Regions from separate parts of the Pseudoalteromonas sp. SR44-5 genome, predicted to be linked through region 1. Evidence: predicted binding sites of a transcription regulator. Region 1 holds the regulator's gene; each other region holds the start of a gene.
The links. The regulator FliA, encoded in region 1, starts transcription of late flagellar genes. The targets are predictions, from matches to a motif close to CTAAAGNTNNNNNNNNNNNNGCCGATA.

Region 1 (5,198 bases):
AAAGGATCTGCCAGTGCCTCAACTAAGTTTTTATCTAAATCGGTTTCTTCACCCACGAGCAGTAAGTTAATGTCTTTTCTCAAACTGCGGGCTAAATCACGGACTACGCGAGGAAAACGACCAAACACTTTCTTGATCGGTTGCATCCGCGTTTTCATTACCGCACCTTGCAAGTCTGCGGTTACTACATCAAGATTCGAAATGGCTTTACCCATCGCTTCACTTTCAGTATTGGTTGCTAAACTGACTAAACGATTGCGAACCAATACCAGTTCACCAACCATGTTCATTATTTGATCTAGGCGTTTTGTATCAACACGCACCGTCGTATCAGCTTGTGGAGGAGCTGGTTTTTTAGCAACAGCTGTCGCTGGAGCTGGTGCGGATTTTTCAGCTGCTTTCACAGGCTCAGACACTGCTGGTTTGGGCACTGGCTTAGCTGCGGCAACAGGTGCAGGTGTTGGTGCTTTTTTAGCGGGTGCTGGCTCAGTCTCAGCGACCGCTTGTGGCGCGCTGCCTTTACCATGTAATTCATCAAGTAAAGCTTCAAATTCATCATCGCTGATTTCATCTGGACCATTACTTTTCGTCGGTGCTAAAGGTGCTTGGGCCGGTTTAGGCGCAGCACTTTCGGTGCCTGCAGTATCTTTATTACTTACTAGACCGAAGCTACCAATGCCGTGCAATTCATCCAATAAATTATCAAATTCATCATCAGTAATATCACTATTTGATGATTCATTGCTGACAGTGGTTGTTGGCGTTATAGGACTTTGCCCTTGTCCGTGGAGCTCATCAAGCAGGCTCTCAAATTCATCTTCTGTTATCTCATCGATTTGAACATCTTTTTGATCGCTATCAACTTGACCATCAAATAATGAGTCTAGCGCAAATGGATCGTCAGAATCATCTAAAATATCATCAGCATCAACAACAGGGATATCGCCTGCAGGTTCAGCACTGCCAGTTAATTCTTCAGCCGTTGGCGGCAGCCCTAATTTATGTAAAACAGCGAGTAATTCTGGATTTGCTGGTTCTGGTTTTTCTCTACTTTGGATAGTCGCAAACATTTCGTTGATAGTATCGAGTGCTTGCAAGATCACGTCCATCAGTTCGGAATTAACCTTACGAACACCTTGACGCAATAAATCGAAAACGTTCTCTGCACCATGGCAAGCATCGACTAGTTCAGTCATGCTTAAAAAGCCTGCGCCGCCTTTTACCGTATGAAAACCACGGAAAATTGCATTGAGTAATTCGGTATCATCTGGGTTATTTTCAAGCTCCACCAGCTGTTCTGACAAAAGCTCAAGAATTTCTCCAGCCTCTACTAGAAAATCTTGTAAAATATCTTCATCGACTTCAAAGCTCATGCAGTTTTCTCCTCTTAGAAGCCCAAGCTTGATAATAAATCATCAACATCATCTTGTCCTGAGACAACATCATCACGAGATTCTTTATCAATAATTGGCCCTTCAGGGCCTGCAAGTGTATTTTCAGCAGGCGGTTTTTCAATGACTGGTGCTATTGTTTTTGTTTCGCTATCATCTTGGCTGCCAAATGCTGTCAACAAGTGGATCAAGCTGTCTTCTACTTCTCTAACAAGCTCGATAACCCGACGGATCACTTGACCGGTTAAATCTTGAAAATCTTGTGCCATTAACACATTGGTCATGAGTCCTTGCAACTCATCCGTTTTAGTTTGCGAGCTATTCATGAACTTATCTAAGCTATGGCAAAGTTTTTTAAATTCACCTAGCTCAATTTCACGATTCATTAAACGATCCCAAGTGGGTTTAATGTCTGAAATGTCATCAGCAAGCTGTTGGGCAATGGGTAAACTTGCTTCTACAGCATCCATGGTTTTATTAGCAGCGTTTTCGGTCATTTCCATAACATAGTTAAGACGCTGCTTCGCGTCGGGTAGTGCATCTTTGGTCAAATCAGCTAAACGTGTATCAAGCTCAAAATTTTTCAACGCATCATGAAGCTGACGCGTAAGTTTGCCTACTTCGGCAAATAATTCTGATTGCTCTTTTGACGCCGCATCAATAATTAACTGATCAGCTTTATCTTGTTCACCGTTTTCAAGGTAAACCACAAGCTGACGGGCTTGTTCTAAACTGATCTGAGGCGCAGCAGGTGCTGACATAAGCCTCTCCTATTTATTTAACCTAAACGCTCAAACACTTTTTCCAATTTGGTTTTCAGTGTTGCAGCTGTAAATGGTTTAACGATATAACCGTTAACACCAGCTTGTGCAGCAGCAACAATTTGTTCTTTTTTAGCTTCTGCTGTTACCATTAAAACAGGAATGTGTTTCAGGCTGTCATCGGCCCTAATAGCGCGCAAGAGATCGATTCCTTGCATGCCAGGCATGTTCCAATCTGTAACTACAAAATCAAATTCTTGATTCTGCAACATCGGTAAAGCTGTTGAGCCATCGTCAGCTTCTTGTACATTTGTAAAACCCAAATCTCTTAACAGATTTTTGATAATACGTCTCATCGTCGAAAAATCATCAACAACAAGAATTTTCATGTTTTTATCCAAAACATCCTCCGGTGAGGTCTGAACCTATATTTACTTACTACTAATTAATCCAGTCATTGATTTTTGCTTTGAGCTTAATCATCGCCTGACCATGTATCTGACTCACACGCGATTCACTTACATCGAGTATACGTCCAATCTCTTTTAAATTCATTTCATCGTTATAATACAGCGACAATACTAACCCATCTCGTTCAGGTAAAGATTGTATAGCTGTTAATAATGATTGATTAAAGCGTTCATTTTTAACGTTATTAAAGGGCTTGTCCAGTGCTAAATCATGTCCCACTGGTGTGATAACATCTTCATCTACCCCTAAGTCTTCTATACCTAACACTTTACTTGAATTTACATCACTAAGAATATGATGGTACTCATCTAGCGTAATATCAAGTTTTTCAGCAACTTCACTGTCTTTAGGTTCTCGATTCAGGCTGCTTTCTAGCTCACTAATCGCTTCAGCGACTCTGCGGCTATTACGGTGCACTGAGCGTGGAGCCCAATCACCTCGGCGCATTTCATCCAGCATCGCACCACGGATACGAATGCCTGCAAAGGTTTCAAAGCTTGCACCTTTAGTCGCATCAAAGTTCTTTGATGCTTCAATTAACCCTATCATCCCCGATTGAATCAAATCATCGAGTTGCACACTCGCGGGTAAACGAGCGATTAAATGACAAGCCACTTTTTTGACTAAGGAAGCATGTCGCTCAACAATCACATTTAAATTTTGTGTCGATTGATATCCCATCGCTTTATTCACCGATGCCGTCATAGTTAGCCGTTTACTAATTTTTCTATGAAAAATTCTAAATGACCAGATGGTTGATTAGGTATAGGCCATTTAACTGCTTTTGTCGCTAATGTTTTAAATGCTATTGCTGCTGGGGAACTTGGAAATAAATCAACAATCACTTTCTGACGACGAGTTGCTTTACGCATATTTTCATCATACGGGACTGTTGCCACCAATTCCATTGAGACATCCAAAAAGCGATCCGTTACTTTTGAGAGCTTAGCAAATAGTTCCTGGCCTTCACGCATGCTGCGCACCATATTAGCAACGATTTTAAATTTATACACACCGTGCTCACGACTCAATACTTTGATTAATGCATAAGCATCAGTTATTGAGCTCGGTTCATCACATACTACTACCATGACATCTTGCGCTGCGCGCGAAAAACTTAATACCATGTCAGAGATACCAGCAGCAGTATCAACAATTAATATATCAAATTCGGTATTTAATTCACTAAAAGCGCGAATTAAACCAGCATGTTCTGATGGTGAAAGTTCCACCATACTTTGTGAGCCTGACGTCGCTGGTACTATTTTAATTCCTGCAGGCCCTTCAACTAAAATTTCATCGAGCTCGCATTCACCTGATAGTACATGAGATAGATTACGCTCTACCCTAAGTCCTAACATCACATCACAATTTGCTAAACCCAAATCGGCATCCAGTACTAACACTCGGTTTCCGAGCTGACCCAACGCAATCGCAGTGTTAAGTGAGACGTTAGTTTTCCCTACGCCACCTTTGCCACCTGTTACAGCGATAACTTTAACGCCGTTATTATTGTTTTGACTCATTTTACGCAGGCCACTTGCTTGATCTAATACTGTGTTAATCATACATCCCTACTGTGCTTGACGCTACTGCTTGGCGTCGTGAATGTTGTGCTTTTGTTCTTTTTAAATACAATTGTTCTGCTTTTTTTACTAATTTCTCTGCATTGGCGACCCGAATGTCCTCTGGAACGCGCTGACCGTTAGTAAGATACCCTATTGGAAGGCGATTTTGAATCGCTATACTAATAATCTCACCTAAACTTAATGATTCGTCTAATTTAGTGAAAATACAGCCACTTAATTGTACCTTCTTAAAGTGTCTTACGGTTTCTTGTAAAACATTAATTTGTGCGGTCGCACTGAGCACTAAATAATTGCGAATATCGACACGTTGATTACGCATTAGTGTATTTAACTGCTCAGTTAAACGTAAATCACGTTGGCTCATTCCCGCTGTATCTATTAATACTAGACGCTTATTTCGTAAATGATATAAAACTTCTGCTAATTCATTGGCATCTTTAACTTGTTTTACACCACAACCGATGATTCGGCCATAAGTAGCAAGCTGTTCATAAGCGCCAATACGGTAAGTATCAGTGGTAATAAGCGCAACTTTATCTGCGCCATATTTTTGTGCGCCAAGGGCTGCAAGTTTTGCCACGGTTGTAGTTTTACCAACCCCAGTAGGGCCAACAAGTGCATATACGCCGCCTTGGCGTAGTATTTCATTATTTGTAGTATGCATTTGGTTTTCAACCATTTGCAATAGCGCTTGCCATGCTTGCTGACGTGACACATCATCGGGAATAAAACAGGCCATTTGCTCTGCAACTTCACTGTCAATACCCATTCCGACTAAACGATCGATCATGCATGCGCGAGTAGGGTCGCGACGCGCTAAATCTTGTTGCATCAAGCCAGATACTTGATACTCAAGTAATTGACGCATCGCTGCCATTTCATCACGCATAGCGGTAATTTCATCTGTTTTGGCTGCACTTTTTGTTGGCATCGGAGTATCTAAATCATCAAAACCACTTTCTAGATCATCATCAAAACCTAAGCTA
Region 2 (5,198 bases), on a different contig from region 1:
CATGTAAAAATGGATCCCGTGCCACAAAACGGCCTATTCTTCCGATCAGATCACTTCTCACTAGCTAAACAAGGCGTACCTGGTTTACTGTTTATGAGTTTAGGTGATACAGATCCAGATTATATTGCTCATAAATACCATAAAGAAGCTGATGATTACTCTGCTCAGTGGTCATTAGGTGGTGTAAAACAAGACATCGAGTTAATTGTTGATATCGCATCACAACTGGCAAACAACGGTGATTGGCCAAAATGGCAAGCAGATTCAGATTTTAAAACTCGTCGCGCCCAAGACCGCGCAGAATAAATTAAGTTGAGTTGGGGTAGGCATTCATCGCCTACCCCATTTTTATTAATGCCCTTTCTTATTGCGTTGTGCGCTCAATAATAAGGTTTCGGCTTTTGCCCCTAAATACACATAAATAGCCAACGCAATCAATAGCCCTACAACCGCCAACATCATATAAATTGCCGGTAATAAATACTGCGACTGCCCCAGCGCTGCCTTAAACATCGTTAATAACGCTTCAATAGACACTGCAATTAAAATAGTAGAAATAAACCGTGTGATAGTGCGCCGCGTTGAACTGTGCCTAAAGATATCTTTATGCATTAAAATTTCTTCTTCGAGAATTGTTTTACCTAAATCAAATATTGCTAACGCGAGGGTGATAAAAATGATGATCGTAAACGGTTCGAGCGGATCATTTTCTATAGAGCGGACAAACAGTAAGCTATAAATATCACCAAACACCCGACCAAGTAAAAATAACACTAAGATAAATAAGCAACTGACAATAATGCCATAACCCGCTTTAAAAAATGGCGTCATCGTGGCGCGAGTACGATCCCCCATAATAAATTCGATTAATTGCGTTAAACATACATCAATCACTAAATAGCGATTTTCGCCATATGAAGCATGTAACGATTTTATTGCTGAAATACATAAGTGATTGGTCGCGATCGAAATATAGGGCGGCGTAAAACGAGTATGTTGCTGCTGTTGGATACCTTGAAAATACGGCCGTTCACTCAAATCCTGTGAATCGCCATGATTATTTAAGGTTTTCATATACTGACGTTTAAAGCAGACATTGTTACCTAGCTGCACGCCATTTTTATCTAGACAGTATTGTAATTCTAAAAATGGGTATTGAGCGATTAAGTAACGATTATCTTGTTGTTTTTTAACACCGTCTTCTAAGCTTGCTAGCACTGAGTCAAGTAAGTCGTGGATCACGGTTTGATATTCTTGGTAACGTTCGACGCTACTGATATAACTCATTCTTGCCATGTGTTTGCTCCTAACTGCATTATTAAAAGTAATAGCAATTACGGAACCAACTTTACAAAAACTTATAAATCAACTGGTTGCATTATCTGAAGAAGAGAAAAGATCCATTTCGCACCAACCGGGTGCAAAATAAACTGCTGGACTTACTTTTTTGCAAGCACAAAAAATGGGCTACTTAGCCCATTCTTTCATTAAATCAATTACTTTTAAATTTCATCATCAGAGTCTTGCACTTGACGTTGTGCAGCTCTAGCAATGATTTCAACATAAAACGACTCTAAGCCTTGTTTTTCAATTTCGCTGATTGAGTTGCTAATTTCAGCAACGTGCACCACTTGGGCATCTTCAGCTGTGTTACCAAATTTACAATCAAATGCCCAGTAATCAGCATCAATTGGCAACGTTTTGTTACGCTCTCTTTTCAAATACTTTTTTACTTCATGCTTTGCAGCATCTACCATGCGAGGGTATTTGATTTTCTCGTGATTCAGCGTGAATGTTTTCTTCATTACGTTCCTAATTACCTTGATTTAATGATGATGGCAATAATACCAAGTAAATTGGAAATGCCATTTGGGGTCATTATAGCAATTGCATTTAGTTTGTGGATGCTTTTTTTACACTAAAATAAATAAAATATTTTTACCGATAATTATTACAGCTTAATATCACGCTTGGGCAAGGTGTAAGGGTTGATGAAGATCTGCATTATTAAGGCTATCGTAAAATGCAGCCGCATCCATTTGCGGATGATCCAGCTGTGTTTCTTTATCTAAATGACGCTTTCGCACGACTAGTTCGCAATTATCAATCACCATTAGTGGAATATGGTTTTTATCATCTCTGATCACTAATGGTTCCGGCGCAAGGCACGAGCGTAAACGAATATCTGCCATGCTGCCTTGTTGTAATAGCTGTGCATTATGTTGGCCAATGAGCATATCAAATTCATCTGGAGCCAATGCTTGCTCAGGCCCTGCCCCTAATTGTTCACGTAATTGCGCTTCAGTTGGTGTTGAAGCATGTGCATCAAATGGGGTTTTAGGGAGATGAAATTGACTAAAATCTAACACGTCATGAGAAAGCATTGCCAATAATAATGCAAACTCGCCACGACGGTGTTCTGAGACACTTTTGGCAAGACGATTGTTAAGTTGACTCTCTGTGATTAACAAATCATCGATTTGCATAGACTTTAGCCGATTGCAGTTAGTAATAGATATTTATCGGCTTTATTTAATATTTCTTTAGCTTTTTTCTTTACTTAAATGCTCACTTTGCTATTATCAGCGCCGTTGCATTGGAGGGGTTCCCGAGCGGCCAAAGGGATCAGACTGTAAATCTGACGGCTCAGCCTTCGCTGGTTCGAATCCAGCTCCCTCCACCACTTTTCTTACCGCTAAGTTAAGTGCGGCCAAATGCGACAAAATTAGTGTGGAGGGGTTCCCGAGCGGCCAAAGGGATCAGACTGTAAATCTGACGGCTCAGCCTTCGCTGGTTCGAATCCAGCTCCCTCCACCACTTTTCTTATCTATCAGCAAAACTTCATTCTTCGAACTTCATTCTTCGAACTTTATTCTCGGTAACTTTATCCTCGGTAACTTTATCCTCGCTAACTTGATTCTCGCTAACTCATTCGACTACCCATTGTAAACTCGCACCGTGTTGCTTTAACCATTTTGTTGCTTGCTTATAATCAGGATAAAACTCACTGACGCGCTGCCAAAATGCGGCACTGTGATTTAAATATTTCAAGTGAGCTAGTTCATGCACAATCACATAATCAATAATACTCTGCGGCGCACTGGCTAATAACAAATTAAAGGTCAATTCTCGTCGTCGATTACAACTGCCCCAACGACGCTTATAAGTATGAATGCGAATACTGCTAGGTAAAGTCTCTGCCATTTGTAGGCAATAAGCATGTACACGCATTTCAATATAATTTTCTAATTGCTCATGTAAAAAACTTTCGAGCAAGGTTTGGTACATTGGCTGCTGATGCTTAACCCGTCCAGAAAGATTTAGCTGTAACACATCTCCCTGCTGATTTTTTACTAGCTGCCATGCGCTGCGCGAGCTGACACCATAAGTCAGTATCACAGGTTGTGAAAAAACCAGTACGCGATTATCTTGTAATGGGTATTGGCGAGTATCAAGCATTTGACTTTGCTTGTTAATTTGCGCATTGATCCAGTCAGTTTTACTTAGCAGCCAGCTTTCAAGTTCCTTTTTAGCAACCCCAACAGGCGCATAAACTGTGACACTTTGTTGCTGGACTTTGATAGCGACAGTTTTGCGGCGGCGACTACGTTTTAATGTATATTCAAACAAACCTAACTCTTGTAATTGACCGACAGTCATTAAACTAATTAACAGGTCACTATAATACCTTGCAAAATAACTGCTAATCTATATCTAAGTAGAATTAAATAAAGCGATATCAAACATGCCTGATAAGCCTTGTTGTCGTTATACCTCTCCCGATGGCCATCATTGTCAAGAAACAGACATGGGTTCAGGTTTTTGTTTTTGGCATGATGCCAAATTTGATAAGTCAGGCTTAGATCTGACCCAAAAATTAGAGCGCTATGCAAAAAAGGGAGGATTATTACAGGGATTGCAATTAAAACGCGCTAACCTTAATGGGCTTAATTTGATAAAACAAGATGATGAGGATGGCTTTGATTTATCTTACAGTAATTTTTATCGTGCAACGCTCACCAACGCTCATCTGTTTAATAATAAAATAGCCCACAGTTCACTGATGAAAGCCAACTTGCACGAAGCAAGCCTGCATTACTGCAACCTACAAGATACAAATTTATTGGGTATAAAACTAAACAACACCCGTATTGATAACATTGAGCTAGGCGCTGAACTATTACAGGAAAAACAAGCTAAAGCAGCGCTTAAACATACAGATAAAAGCGCAGCCCTTGACTTATTTGAACAATCAGAAGAAATATTTCGCAATTTACGTAAAGCATCAGAACAACAAGGCTTATTTGAACTGGCGGGTAATTTCACGTACAAAGAACTGCGGATGCGTCACGCACAATATCCACGGGGTTCAAAAAAACGATTAGCCTCGAGCTGTATTGATATGTTGTGCGGGTATGGTGAAAAGCCTGAAAATGTGATCCGTTTTAGTTTGTCACTGATCATCTGCTGCGCCCTGTGTTATTTTATTTTTGGGGTGATGGATGCTGGTCGTATTATGCAGTTCAATCCGGCGGCAACATTAAGTGATAATTTATTAGCCCTACTTAATAGCTTCTATTTTAGCGTGGTTACTTTTACAACCTTAGGATATGGCGATATTACTCCGGTTGGTTTCTCCCGATTCGTTGCTGCAGTTGAAGCGTTTTGCGGGAGTTTCTCTCTGGCATTATTCGTAGTCGTATTTGTCAAACGTATGACCCGATAATTACCGATTACTTTATCTGCGAAAATAAATAGTTCAGCTAAATACCTGCTATAAAACTGGTTATAAATGATGCTATCATTGCGCACAATGAAACTTAGCGAATTGATTTTAAAAAGTTTTTGATTTTGTTAAATTTTGCAGCTAAATATGTAAACAAATAACAGGCATTTGCGCAAAATTAATTAATTGTCTTAACATATATTTCAGGTGATATTAGTTATTACTGAAATAACAGTGTATTGAGCCGTTATGCTTACCGCTTTTTTTATTACCGATCACGATCCGAGCCTTCTTATTAATGGTGTTTATGACCCATTTTTAGTCGCTCTGTCTGTTTTAACGGCTATTTTCTCTGCATTTTTTGCAACTTACATGATCGATCTGGCCAAAGAAACACGCTTCAAAAGTTATCAAAAATTAGCCAACTCAACGGCTTCCTTGGTACTTTCTGGCGGTATTTGGAGTATGCATT
Region 3 (5,198 bases), on a different contig from region 1:
CAAATAGGCAAGCAACTAAACCAGGCTCGGGTTGGACGAAAGAAGAGGTCAGTGATTTACTGTTCTACGGTATGTTAGGGGTTATTCTGGGTGGTCGGATTGGCTATGTACTGTTTTATCAATTTAGTTACTTTTTAGAAAATCCACTGTATTTATTTAGAATCGATCAAGGTGGTATGTCTTTCCACGGTGGCACTTTAGGGGTGATAACCGCTATTTGTGTGTTTGCCTGGACACGTAAAAAACAGTTACTTGCAGTGGGTGATTTTGTTGCACCGCTAGTGCCGGTTGGTCTTTTAGCTGGACGTATTGGTAACTTTATTAACGGCGAATTATGGGGCAGAACTACCGATGTGCCTTGGGCTATGGTATTCCCAAATGGTGGGCCATTGGCGCGTCATCCTTCACAGTTGTATGAAGCCTTTTTAGAAGGTTTCGTGCTGTTTATTATTTTGTATGTGTTTACTAAAAAGCCACGTCCAGCGGGTAGTGTCGGCGGATTATTTTTACTATGCTATGGGGTATTTAGATTCTGCGTTGAATATGTGCGCGAACCAGATGCACAACTAGGATTGTTTGCTGATTTTATATCAATGGGTCAAATATTGTCATTGCCAATGGTCATTGCTGGTCTTGGTTTGATAATATGGGCATACAAAAAGCCACAGCCTGCTGTTGCCAGTAAAGCATAAAAAAGAAGCGAATAATGAAACAATATTTAGAGTTATGTCAGCGCATTGTTGATGAAGGTATCTGGGTTGAGAATAAACGTACAGGAACGCGTTGTTTAACAGTCATTAATGCGGAGCTTGAATACGACGTTGCGAACAACAAGTTCCCAATGATCACCACCCGTAAAAGTTATTATAAAGCGGCCATCGCAGAGCTGTTGGGTTATTTACGTGGTTATAGCAGTGCTGCGCAATTTCGCGACATAGGTTGTATGACTTGGGATGCTAACGCTAATGAAAACCAAGCATGGTTAAATAATCCGAACCGTAAAGGTGAAGATGATATGGGCCGTGTATATGGCGTACAAGCTCGTGATTGGCGACGCCCTGATGGCACACCGTTAGATCAGCTAAAAAAGGTCATTGATAATCTTAAAAATGGTGTAGATGACAGAGGCGAGATCATCACTTTTTATAATCCGGGTGAGTTTGAGTTAGGGTGTTTGCGCCCATGTATGCACACGCATACTTTTTCGCTTCTTGGCGATACGCTTTATTTAACCTCGTATCAGCGCAGCTGTGATGTGCCACTTGGTTTGAATTTCAATCAAATTCAATGTTTTGTATTGCTTGCACTGGTCGCGCAGATCACTGGCCACAAAGCAGGTAAGGCATACCATAAAATCGTTAATGCCCATATTTATGAGAACCAACTGGAATTAATGCGTGATGTGCAGTTACAGCGTGAGCCATTTGCATCACCGACGCTGACGATTAATCCAAATATTAAATCACTCGAAGATATCGAAACGTGGGTCACCCGTGATGACTTTGAGGTAAATGGCTATCAATGCCATGAAGCAATTAAATACCCGTTTTCAGTGTAACAATTAATAAGCATCATAGTTTTAAGGAGAGAATAATGAAAGCAGTGATCCCAGTCGCAGGACTTGGCACCCGTATGTTGCCAGCTACTAAAGCTATTCCAAAAGAGATGTTACCTGTTGTAGATAAACCCTTGATTCAATATGTAGTTAATGAAGCGGTTGCTGCGGGTATTAAAGAAATTGTATTAGTGACTCACTCGAGTAAAAACTCGATTGAAAACCATTTTGATACCAGTTTTGAGCTAGAAGCAACGCTAGAGAAGCGGGTAAAGCGTCAGTTACTTGCTGAAGTACAAGCTATTTGCCCTAAAGATGTGACAATTATTCACGTTCGCCAAGGTGAAGCAAAAGGCTTAGGGCACGCAATCAACTGTGCAGCGCCAATTATTGGTAACGAACCGTTTGTGGTTATTTTACCTGATGTGATCATAGATGATGTTGAAAGTAATCTTAAAAAAGATAATTTAGCTGAAATGATTACTCGCTTTAATACAAACGGCGAAAGCCAAATAATGGTTGAGCCTGTGCCTATGCAGGATGTTGATAAGTTTGGTGTGGTCGATTTAGGCGACGTAAAGCTTGAACAAGGGCAAAGCGCAGCGATCCTTAATATGGTTGAAAAACCTCCCTTACATAGCGCACCATCAAATTTGGCTGTGGTAGGTCGTTATGTGCTAAGTAAAAATATTTGGCCATTACTTGCAAAAACTCCCGCAGGCGCCGGCGACGAAATTCAGTTAACAGATGCAATTGCGATGCTAATGGAAAAAGAATCTGTTGCTGCTTATGCGATAAAAGGGCGTAGTCATGATTGCGGTAGTAAGTTGGGCTATTTAAAAGCCACTATTGAATTTGCACTGCGTCGTGATGAATTTAAAGATGAGCTAAGTGATTTTATTAAAACCTTAGTTTAAGCTCATTTAGTCATGCAATTTATAAAAGTGCCTTAGTGGCACTTTTTTATTGCTTAAAAATCCTGAAACTGGCACTGACTTTGCTTATAATATGGCATTATTTATTTTGTGATGCTAACAGATGATGTGTTTTAAAAAGCAAGCTTGGTATACCACAGTGTTGGTTACAGCAACTGTCTGGCTTAGTGGGTGCAGTAGTATTAATGCTAACCCGGTGGAACAGCAGCCTGCATTAATTTCTGATCAACAAGTCAAAGAGTATGTTCAGCAATGGCACTCGCAACAAGAGAGTATTACTCGTTTAGCTGCGATGGAGGAAGACTTGCAACTATTAATAATGGCACTTTCCTCTCAAACTGATATTGCAGAAAACCCAGCGGTGCTTCGCGAAGATAATGTTACGGTGGCTCATTATGCTGAAAAAATACAGATCCCTGATACTGCTAACTCCTCAAAAACTATCGAAAACCGCCCTCTGCCACTGTATGGCAACTCACTGCCAGGCGCGCAACTTGGGCTGTATTTAAAACCGCAAAGAGTGAGAACGCAAATAGCAAGGTTGCAGCAACAATATCCGCAGGCATTTAGCCAATTAGATTTTGTAATGACAGAGCGTCACAATAAAGGCGTTACCTTGTATGGGTTACGAGTTGGGCCATTTCAAAATTATACCGAGGCCAATCTATTTTGTTCATTAGCACAAAATTTAGGCCAAAAATGCCTGAGTGCCCCATTTGTTGGTCAGCCTTTGTAATTAAATAAGCTATTTTTCTGATTTTTCAGTAATTAAGCTTAAAGTAATTGTTCTGAGTGTCGATAATATCTAAGATAGGGGCAACATAGGGTAATGTCCCATCACTTATAAGGATTTAATATGAAATTATCTTTAACTCTTCTGGCAGCAGCAGTTACAGCAAGCTCATTCGCTACTTATGCAACAACCGAAAGCTTTGATGCGAAAGTTAAAGTGCAAAATACTGTCGTTTTAACCAAAGGAAATGACTTAGATTTTGGTACAATTCGAGCGGTTGCAGATCCAGACGGTGTTAACCAAGCTACATTGGTTATAAACCCTGAGCCTACAGCAAGTCCTGTATCGTCTAGAACTGATAACGCACCTGCGATTATTTCAATAATAGAGCAAGGTTCGCCTGCATCTTTTACAGTATCGGAAGTAGTGCCAAATGCTCGTTTATCAATTACTAACCCAACAGCAACAACCCTGAGCTCTAATGGCCAAGGTTTGAATGAGCCAAACTTTACGGTTGGTACTTGGACATACTTTATCACTAGCGGTCCAAATGCAAACGCTTATTATTCATCAGTGACGCCTAATTTAACTGCTGACGGTGATGGCAGTGTATCGTTTAATATTGGTGCAACTCTTTCTACAGCATCAACAACTTCTAGCGAAGCGTACCGAGATACTGAGTACACAGGCACTTTTCAATTAGAAGTTGCTTATTAATTTAATCATGCGTTTTTTGTTGTTATTTGCGATGCTTTCAATACTGTATTCACAGTCAACAAGAGCCGCGAGTATAGAGCAACAAGCGCTTGATTTTGGCACCTTAGTTATTCTTAAAAGTGATCAAATAGGTTCTGTAATTATCAAGGATGATGGTTCGATTAGCACTTCTGGCGAAATTTATATCCTTAAAGATGGTCGCCCAGCTGAGCTGATACTCACTGACATCCCCCCTGGCACTCGAGTTTCCATGAATTTAGTGGCTCCTGCAACTATGCAACACAATATTAAAGGAAGTAGTAGTGCCGACTTTAGAGTGACCTTAAATGGCTTTCCTAAAGACGCAACAAGCGATGAGTTTAGCGAAGTGCATGTATTTATTGGTGGTAAATTAGAAATAAATACAAGCAGCAAACAATATGTTGACGGCGACTATTCAACAACCACAAACTTAGAAATTTCAGTGGATTATTAAGGATTTAAATGTTTAATAAATTAACCGTGATACTGCTTTTAAGCTTTTGTTTTTTTAGCCAGGCGGTAATGGCGAATTTACTTATTTCTCCTACTCGTATTAGTTTTGATGAGCGTCAACGTACTGCAAAGGTCACAGTGATCAACACCAGTGACGAGTACAAAACTTACCGAGTGCATTGGAGCGAAAAGCAATCCACATCAACCGGAGGGTATGTAACCTTACTTGAGCCGACGGCGACAAGTTTAAGCCCGATGACGCGCTTATCACCAAAGCAAATGCGTTTGGCGCCTGGTGAAAAGCAAACCGTTAAAATTGCAATTCGAAAACCAAAACAGTTAGCAGATGGTGAATATCGTTCGCATTTATTATTTCAGGCGTTGCCAAATGAAAACCCAAATAGTACGAGTTCAATAAAAATTAATATGATCATGAGCTACAGTATTCCAGTCATCCTTCGTGAACATGCTGAAGTACCAAAAGTACTCATTGAGCAAGCGCAAGTGATTAAAAACCAGGGCAACCAACGACTACAATTTAAATTAAAACTCAATCGTGAAACTCACTTTAGCAGTTATGGTAAATTAACCGCGTTTTATCAACAAAATGCTAATGCTAAGCTGGAAGCTATCGCTGAAATTGGCAATTTAAGTATTTACTCGGATGTAAAAAATGCCGAGGTAATGTTGAGTTTATTTAGTGATAAAACCCTAGATAAGCCTGGTACTGTTATTTTTAAATATATCGGTGCAGATGAATATCAAGACATAAATTTTGCCGAGT

Region 2: a site for FliA is predicted at 2,521-2,547, ahead of H5154_RS09565 (VC2046/SO_2500 family protein). Genes of this name have one in related genera too.
Region 3: a site for FliA is predicted at 3,265-3,291, ahead of H5154_RS08710 (DUF4402 domain-containing protein). Genes of this name have one in related genera too.

Annotation. Positions count from the first base shown of each region.
Region 1 is NZ_JACJDT010000014.1:23,890-29,087, forward strand. Features, by position in the region: gene H5154_RS09980 (chemotaxis protein CheA) at 1-1,373, opposite strand, end outside; gene H5154_RS09985 (protein phosphatase CheZ) at 1,388-2,152, opposite strand; gene cheY (chemotaxis response regulator CheY) at 2,170-2,553, opposite strand; gene H5154_RS09995 (RNA polymerase sigma factor FliA) at 2,594-3,304, opposite strand; gene H5154_RS10000 (MinD/ParA family protein) at 3,331-4,191, opposite strand; gene flhF (flagellar biosynthesis protein FlhF) at 4,184-5,198, opposite strand, start outside.
Region 2 is NZ_JACJDT010000013.1:52,431-57,628, forward strand. Features, by position in the region: gene H5154_RS09550 (M28 family metallopeptidase) at 1-306, shown strand, start outside; gene H5154_RS09555 (general glycosylation pathway protein) at 352-1,296, opposite strand; gene H5154_RS09560 (DUF6172 family protein) at 1,503-1,805, opposite strand; gene H5154_RS09565 (VC2046/SO_2500 family protein) at 1,965-2,486, opposite strand; tRNA gene H5154_RS09570 (tRNA-Tyr) at 2,599-2,683, shown strand; tRNA gene H5154_RS09575 (tRNA-Tyr) at 2,733-2,817, shown strand; gene H5154_RS09580 (M48 family metallopeptidase) at 2,929-3,660, opposite strand; gene H5154_RS09585 (ion channel) at 3,746-4,726, shown strand; gene H5154_RS09590 (MHYT domain-containing protein) at 4,976-5,198, shown strand, end outside.
Region 3 is NZ_JACJDT010000011.1:110,303-115,500, forward strand. Features, by position in the region: gene lgt (prolipoprotein diacylglyceryl transferase) at 1-692, shown strand, start outside; gene H5154_RS08695 (thymidylate synthase) at 707-1,558, shown strand; gene galU (UTP--glucose-1-phosphate uridylyltransferase GalU) at 1,594-2,472, shown strand; gene H5154_RS08705 (SPOR domain-containing protein) at 2,594-3,226, shown strand; gene H5154_RS08710 (DUF4402 domain-containing protein) at 3,347-3,940, shown strand; gene H5154_RS08715 (DUF4402 domain-containing protein) at 3,948-4,415, shown strand; gene H5154_RS08720 (molecular chaperone) at 4,424-5,198, shown strand, end outside.